2 regions of the Microbacterium sp. TS-1 genome follow, and region 2 is predicted to be linked to the other one. Evidence: predicted binding sites of a transcription regulator. Region 2 holds the regulator's gene; the other holds the start of a gene.
What was found. Region 2 encodes LexA, which represses DNA repair genes until DNA is damaged. Its sites were predicted from a motif close to TCGAACANNTGTTCGA; they were not measured.
Positions count from the first base shown of each region.

Region 1 (3,936 bases), 1.6 Mb from region 2:
GAGCGTCGGGACGATGGAGCAGCAGCACGTCGATGCGGTCGGTGCCGAGCGCTTCGAGCGACTCCTCGGCGGAGGTCACGATGTGCTCGTACGAGTGGTCGAAGTGCCAGTCGTCGGCGACGATGCCGGTCTTGGTCTGCAACGTGATCTCGTCGCGCTCGGATGCCGTGAGCTTGAGCGCTTCGGTGAAGCGCCGCTCGCACGCGTGGCGCGAGGAGCCATAGAGGTCGGCGTGGTCGAAGAAGTCGACACCGACCTCGCGGCAGCGGTCGTAGAGGGCTCGGATGTCATCGTCGGAGAGCTCCTCGATCCTCATCATGCCCGCGACGACGTTGGGGACCTGGATGTTGCTCCGACCGAGGGGGACGCTGCGCATGATTCTCCGTTGATTCAGGGGCGGGACGGTGGTGCTGCTCTTTCAGTATGCGCGCCGGACCGTGCCACGATGGGAGAGTGCCGGTCGTCGAGTCGCGTTGCGTCGTGCCTGTGCCCGCCGACGTCGCGTTCGCTGTGTCGCAGACGCAGGGCGCGGTGCGCAAGCGGTGGGATCCATTCATTCGGCGACAGCACCTGATCGGCGCGGAACGGCCCGCGAAGGGTGTTCGCACGTACACCGTGCAGCGCTTTGGGCTGGCAATGGAGAGCGAGTACGTCTCGTACAACCCGCCGTCGAACGTCGGGATGAAGATGACGAAAGGTTCGTGGTTCTTCGCGCGTATGGGCGGCGGGTGGCGGTTCAGTCCGGTCGAGGGCGACCCATCGCGTTCGTTGGCCGTGTGGCGCTACAACTTCGCCTGCCGCCCCGCGTGGCTCGCGCCGCTCGCGGAGCGCATCGGCAGCGTCATCCTGCAGCGCGACATCGACCGTCGGATCGCCGGCTTCGCGCGCGGATGCGAGGATCCCGTCGTGCTCGCTGAAGCGGAGCGCCTCCGGATCGCATAGACGGCCGCGCCGGGCGCGCCGGCGAGTTCGTGAAGAGCCCGGGTCAGAAGGGCGGTGGCTCGTCCCTGCAAGACCCGGGTGGCGGACCGGCGGGATCGGGAACGAAGCACACGGACGGAACCGGCACGTCTTCTCGGTAGATCCGGCCGAGGGGTGAGGTCCATTCGAGAACCCCGCCGCCGATCTGTCTGACTTCCCATTTCGTGAATTGCTTCATCGAATGGTGTCTTTGGCACAGGTGGGCGAGGTTGAAGATGTGGGTGTGCCCGCCGAGGGCGTAGTCGATGGTGTGGTCGAGCTCGCAGCGGATCGCCGCCCTCCGGCATCCGGGGAACCGGCAGTGCTGATCTCTCGCCTTGAGCAGTCTGCTCATCGCCGCGGTGGGTCGGTAGGTGTCGACCTCGACCGGTGTGCGGGTGATGGGATCGATGAAGAGCCGGTTCCAGATTCTCGCCCGGCCGGCGAGCTTGCGGGCGGTGTCGGCGTCGATGAGCGCGGCGCCTACCAGTTCGGCGGGGGCCTCGTCGGCGCCGGTCACCGTCTCAGAGGTCAGCGTCACCTGAACCTGCGCCCGGATCGCACCCAGCGGCCCCGCGGTGTCGCTGCCAGAGGTGGGGTCGACGGCCGGAGCGCCGCCGAGCAGCAGGTCGCCGAGGATGTCGGCGCGCAGCTGATCCATCGTGCGCACGTCGGGCGCCGCGGCATCCGCAGACTCCGCACCCGCGGCACCATCACCCGCAACGGCATCTCCCGGCGCAGCATCCGCAGGTGGAGACCCGTCGGTGGCGCGCGCATCCTTGACGGACTGCGCCATGGCGGTGAGGCGGTCGTGGATGCCTGCGGCGATGACGGTCGGCAGGGTGGCGCCGAGCTCGGACATGCCGTCGGTGCCGTGGGTCACCCAGACGCGTCGCTTCGCCGTTGCCGTGCGGTGCCGCTCGGCGAAGGACTCGGATCCCATCCGCGCAGCCAGGTTGCGGAGCGCCTCGCGCACCCGTGACGCGATGTCACGCTCGCAGATCGAGATCGCCTGCAGCGCGTAGTCGTCGCGGATGTCGTCGGCGAGGCCGCATCCCATCCGGACGACCGCATCGACATGGTCGCGCGTGATGCGCTGCTGCTCCCACGCCTCGAAGACAGCGGGGAAATCGTCGACGATGGTCAGTGCGTGGTCGATCTCGCTCTGCGCGCGACGGTCGTGCGAGCGTCGCACCCCGGCGACCTCGGCGGCGATCGAGCGCATCTCCATGTCGGAGCCCATACCGCGCGGCCGCGTTCGCGAGCGCGCTGCCTGCCGGAGGGCGCTGCGCCCCGCCTCGGCGAGAGCGCGCGTCATCGCGATGTGGGCCGCGTGAAGCAGCTCGTCTGCTTCGGAGACCCGGTCGACGACACCGGCGTATGGCGACGCCGACGAGCCGGCCTGCGGATCGTATGAGCTGTCGCCGTTCGATGTCATGTTCCCATTCTGCCCGGGGGGTCGGACATTCACATCGAATATTTGTACGTCTGTGGAGGAGCTTCTCGTTGTCGAATTGTGGAGGAATCGGCGGCCTCTGTCGGACGGCGCACGCAGCGAAATGCGGGCGAAGCGAAAGGGCGCAGTGAAAGCATGTGCGGGGCACCGCCCCCCATGGTCGGTGCCCCGCACATCGTTCTCTCGATGAGCGTCAGTCGACGACTCGTCGTCTCGCGATCACCAGCCCGCCGGCCGCGAGAAGCGCCGCAGCCCACACAGCGAGCTCCCACGGCGCCGCACCGCCGGTCGATGCCAGAGCGCGCGTCTTCGCCGCCGACGCGACAGAACCCGCAGCCGAGGTCGCGCCGTCTCGGCCCTCCGACGCAGACCCGTCAACCCCAGCGCCAGCCCCAGACCCGGCACCCGCTCCGGCCCCAGCGCCGGGCCCACCCGGGCCACCGGTCGCGGGCTGAGTGGTCACCTCAGCGGCGCGCACCTCGACAGGGCTCCAGCCGAGCGTGCTGCCGTCGCCCGCGGTGAGTGCGAGGCGGTGGGCGCCCGCGGGGATGTCGGCGGGAAGGGCGAACGTCGCGATGCCGTCTGCCGTGACCGTGGCCACGCCCAGATATCGCGGCTCGGAGAACAGCCACCCGTGGATCGCCATACCCGCCAGCTCGCGTCCGACGTTCGCCCTCACCGTGGTGCCGGGGACGGATGCGCCGTTCACGACGACCCCGCCGCGGTTATCGCCGGTCAGCGCGTCGGGATCGGGCGCGGCCGGTCCGGTGACGGGACTCGTGGATGCCTGCACCGAGACGGGCGCGCTCTGCCCCGCGGCGTTCCGGGCGACGACCGTCAGCGTGTATGTCGTCGAGGGCTCGAGGCCGGTGAACCCGAAGCGTCCGAGACCCTGCACGTCGTCGACCTCGCGCGTTTCGGTGCGGCCACCGCCCGTGAGGGTCGCGGTGTAGGTGGTGGGCAGATAGAACGGCCAGACCCCCTCCGGGAACGGGTTCTGCAGCGGGGCCGCCCAGATCTCGCCGAGCAGCGCCGTGGGGCTACTGTCACGGATCGTCACCGTCGGCTCGCCGGGGACCTCCGGCACCGCGAACCGAATGTCGCGGGCGCCCGTCGAGCCGTGACTGTTGTGCAGGCTCGCCTCGATCTCGTACGTGCCCGGCTTCAGCCCGGTCAGGATGAAGACGGTTCGGGTCGTCGAGGTGCGCGTGATCGGCTCGCCGCCGTCCATGGGACGGACGATGAGCTCGTATCGCTCGATCGGTCCGCGCTCGCCGATCGGGCCGACGCCGATCTCGGCGCCATCGACCCGGATGCTGATCGTGACTCCCGTCTGCGGCGGCAGATCGGCGACACTGTCGTCGTCATCGTGGCCCGCACCGGACCCGTCGTCATTCACGTAGCCGGGCGCCGCACTGGCCGCCGCGGGCTCAGCGGACTCCGGTGCGGGTGCGGGTGCGGATGCGGATGCGGGTGCGGATGCGGATGCTTCGGCGGTGACGCGCTCCGCGGCATCCGGT
Region 1 covers NZ_BASQ01000001.1:2,537,482-2,541,417, forward strand. Annotated here, with positions in the region: gene MTS1_RS11940 (aldo/keto reductase family oxidoreductase) at 1-376, opposite strand, end outside; gene MTS1_RS11945 (SRPBCC family protein) at 454-942, shown strand; gene MTS1_RS11950 (HNH endonuclease signature motif containing protein) at 986-2,398, opposite strand; gene MTS1_RS11955 (fibronectin type III domain-containing protein) at 2,610-3,936, opposite strand, start outside.
Region 1: MTS1_RS11950 (HNH endonuclease signature motif containing protein) is a predicted target of LexA. The motif match lies at 2,433-2,448, and genes of this name have one in related genera.

Region 2 (3,936 bases):
GAACAGCACGAAGTTCGTCCAGCTCTCGTACGCGTGATAGCCGAGGGCGTCGAGCGTCGCCGACATCCGGTCGCGCTGCGCGACGATCTCGTCGACCATCCGGAGCATCGTCGTCGAGTGGGAGAGGGCGGCTGTCGCCGCCGCCTGCGTCAGCGCGCTCAAGTGGTACGGCAGTCGGACGAGCCGGAGCGCGTCGATGAGCGTGGGGTCGGCGGCGAGGTAGCCCACGCGGGCGCCGGCGAAGGCGAAGGCCTTGCTCATCGTGCGCGACACGACGAGCCGGTTGCGCTCACCGAGAAGCGTCAGAGCGGAGGAGCTTTCGCGCGGTGCGAACTCCTGGTAGGCCTCGTCGACGATCACGATGCCGTCGGTGGCCCCGTACACCGCCTCGATGACGTCGAGCCCGAGGGGTGTGCCGGTGGGGTTGTTGGGCGCACACAGGAAGACGACGTCCGGGCGGAGCTCGGCGACCTGGGCTGCGGCGGAGGCGGGATCGAGCGTGAAGTCGGGTCCACGTGTCCCCGTGACGTACTGGGCGCCGGTCGCGCGCGTCAGCAGGGGGTACATCGAGTAGGTCGGACCGAAGCCCATCGCGGTGCGTCCCGGGCCTCCGAATGCCTGGAGGAGGTGCTGCAGGACCTCGTTCGATCCGTTCGCTGCCCAGATGCGATCGGGGGTCAGGCCGTGGCCGAGGTACTCGGCGAACGACTCGCGGAGGTGCGTGAACTCGCGGTCGGGATAGCGGTTGACGTCGCGCAGGGCGCGGGCTACGGCATCCAGGATGTCGTCGGCGACCTCTTCGGGAACGGGATGCGTGTTCTCGTTGACGTTCAGCGCGACCGGAAGCGGCGCCTGCGGGGCGCCGTACGGGGTGAGGCCTCGCAGATCGTCTCTGAGGGGCAGATCATCCAGACTCGGGCTCATCCCACCCATGCTAGGCCGCGCGCGCCGCTGTTGCCGCCGGAGTCAGCTCGCGGCGTACTCGGCCGGGATCGCAAGCGTCTGGCCGGCCTCGAGCTGGCCCGAGCCGAGAGCGTTCAGCCGGATGATCGCATCGACGACATCGCGGGGGTCGGCGGCGGGCGCCACCTCTTCGGCGATGGACCAGAGCGATTCGCCGGACATCACGGTCACGGTCGTGAACGAGCCGGCGGGGGCGCCGACCTCGCTTGAGGCGAGCGCACCTCCCCCCGAGAGCACGGCTGCTGTGATGGCGACGACCGCCGGAAGGGCGGCGATCGTGGCGACGACGCGGCGTCCGCGGCGCGTCAGACGCAGGCGGGTACGGGGGGCCGGTGCGAAGCGGGCATCGATCGTGGTCATGGCATCTCCTCGGGAGCGGTAGGAAGATTCGCCCCCGCCTCTCGGCCGGGAGAGACGGGTGCGAACTTCGGTTCCGAACGTATCTTCGATATTGTGTGGTGTCAACCACCCACCGAAATCGGAGACCGATCGAAGAGACACGCGGAGCGTTCCGCGATGTCGCCGTCGTATCGGGCTACCTTTTCGACAGCGAGAGCCCACCATGAACCTCCGACATCGGGTCGGGGACGGGGCGCGACGACAGGAGACCGGCGGTATGAGCGAGAAGCCGCAGACGCGACGACGCAAGAATCTGAGCGACAAGCAGCTCGCGATCCTCGAGGTGATCCAGAACGCGATCGCCCGCAACGGCTACCCGCCGAGCATGCGCGAGATCGGCGACGCGGTCGGCCTCAAGTCGCTGTCCAGCGTCACCCACCAGCTGAACCAGCTCGAGCTCAGCGGCTACCTGCGGCGCGACCCCGGCAAGACCCGCGCGATGGAGGTGCTCATCGATCTCCCGGGCACCGCCGGCGAGAACCCGGCCGACGCCGCGCCCGCCCTCGGCGACGCCGCCCTCGTGCCGCTCGTGGGCCGCATCGCGGCGGGCGTGCCGATCACCGCCGACCAGCAGGTCGAGGAGATCTTCCCGCTGCCGCGCCAGCTCGTCGGCAAGGGCGAGCTGTTCATGCTCAAGGTCGTCGGCGACTCGATGATCGACGCGGCCATCTGCGACGGCGACTGGGTCGTCGTGCGGGCGCAGGCAACCGCCGACAACGGCGAGATCGTCGCGGCCATGCTCGACGGCGAGGCGACGGTGAAGACGCTCCGCCAGCGCGACGGCCACACGTGGCTCCTCCCCCGCAACTCGGCGTTCGAGCCGATCCTCGGCGACGACGCGACGGTGCTCGGCAAGGTCGTGGCGGTTCTGCGCACGGTCTGAGGCGCCCCGGGACGGCATCCGCTCCCCACCGTCTCCCCGGTCGAGGTCGGGAAGCCAGGCCTCGCGTAGCGTGGCTGTATGTCGCAGCAGCTTCCCTATGGTTCCTGGCCCTCTCCCCTGACGGCGGCATGGGCCAGCGCGTCATCATTGCGCCTCGACGGCGCGAGCTTCGTGGGTGATGAGATCTGGTGGGGCGAGTCGCTGCCCGACGAGGCCGGTCGCGTCGCGGTCATGCGCCGCCGCGGCGATGGCACCGTGCAGGTCGTCCTCCCCGCACCCTGGAACGCCCGGTCGCGCGTGCACGAGTACGGCGGCGGAGCCTGGACGGTGTCGGATGACGGCGAGCTGTTCTTCGTCGACAAGTCCGACCAGCGCATCCGGAGCCTTCGCCCGGGCGGCGATCCCCGACCGCTCACTCCGGAGGAGACCGGCACGCACTACGGGGGCCTCCGCTGGCAGCGCGGCGTCCTTCTCGCGGTTCGCGAACGCGAACGTCCCGGCGGCACGCCCGAGCGCCACATCGTCCGCATCGAGCGCGCTGACAGCGCCGAGGTTCCCGACGCCTCGAGCGTGACCGAGCTCGCCGGCGGTAGCGACTTCGTCGCCCAGCCGGCGCTGTCGCCCGATGGCTCGCGCCTCGCCTGGGTGGCCTGGGATCACCCCGACATGCCCTGGGACCGCACGCGCATCCGCGTCGCCGACCTGGACGCCCCCCGCGGCATCCGTGACGTCGCGGGCGGCGCCACCGCCGCGCTGCAGCCCGAGTGGACCGACGACGGCGCGCTGTTCTTCGCCGACGAGCCGACCGGACGCTGGAATGTCTACCGCGTCGACCCCGCGACCGACGCCCCGCCCACGGCCGTCTCGCCCGCCGACGCCGACACGGGTGGTGGCCTGTGGGTGCTCGGCACCCGCTGGTACGCGCCGCTCGATGACGGCCGCCTGGTGGCCGTGCGCACCCACGGATCGGACCAGCTCGTGATCGTGGACCGCGACGGCGGCGCCATCCCGCTTCCCTTCCCCGCCACCGCACGCGTGCAGATCGAAGACGTCCGCGGCAGCCGCGCCCTCGTCAGCGGGGCGATGCCGGGAGGGGCGGGCCTGTGGCTCGTCGACCTGGACACCGGCGAGACGAGCGCGGTCCGCGGCGGTGCTCCGGACGTCGACGCATCGTGGATCCCGCACGCCCGGCAGCTGACGACGGAGGGCCCGCACGGCCTGGTGCATGCCTTCGCCTACCCGCCGACCAACCCCGACGTCACCGCGCCGGCCGACGAACTGCCCCCGTACCTGGTCTGGGTGCACGGCGGGCCGACCTCGCACGTGGGCGGCGCAGCCGACAGCAAGGTGGCCTACTTCACGAGCCGCGGCATCGGCGTCCTCGACGTCAACTACGGCGGTTCGACGGGATACGGCCGTTCCTACCGCGAACGGCTGAAGGGACAGTGGGGTGTCGTCGACGTCGACGACGTCGCCGCGGCCGCACGCGGTCTCGCCGACGAGGGTCTCGCGGATCCGTCACGGCTGGCGATCGAGGGAGGATCCGCCGGCGGCTGGACCGTGCTCGCGGCGCTCGTCGGAACGGATGTCTTCGGGGCGGGCGTCTCGCGCTACGGTGTCGGCGATGCGCGTGCTCTGGCCGCCGAGACGCACGACTTCGAGGCGCGGTACCTCGACGGTCTCATCGGCCC
Region 2 covers NZ_BASQ01000001.1:902,214-906,149, forward strand. Annotated here, with positions in the region: gene MTS1_RS04290 (histidinol-phosphate transaminase) at 1-924, opposite strand, end outside; gene MTS1_RS04295 (LysM peptidoglycan-binding domain-containing protein) at 967-1,323, opposite strand; gene lexA (transcriptional repressor LexA) at 1,580-2,245, shown strand; gene MTS1_RS04305 (prolyl oligopeptidase family serine peptidase) at 2,324-3,936, shown strand, end outside.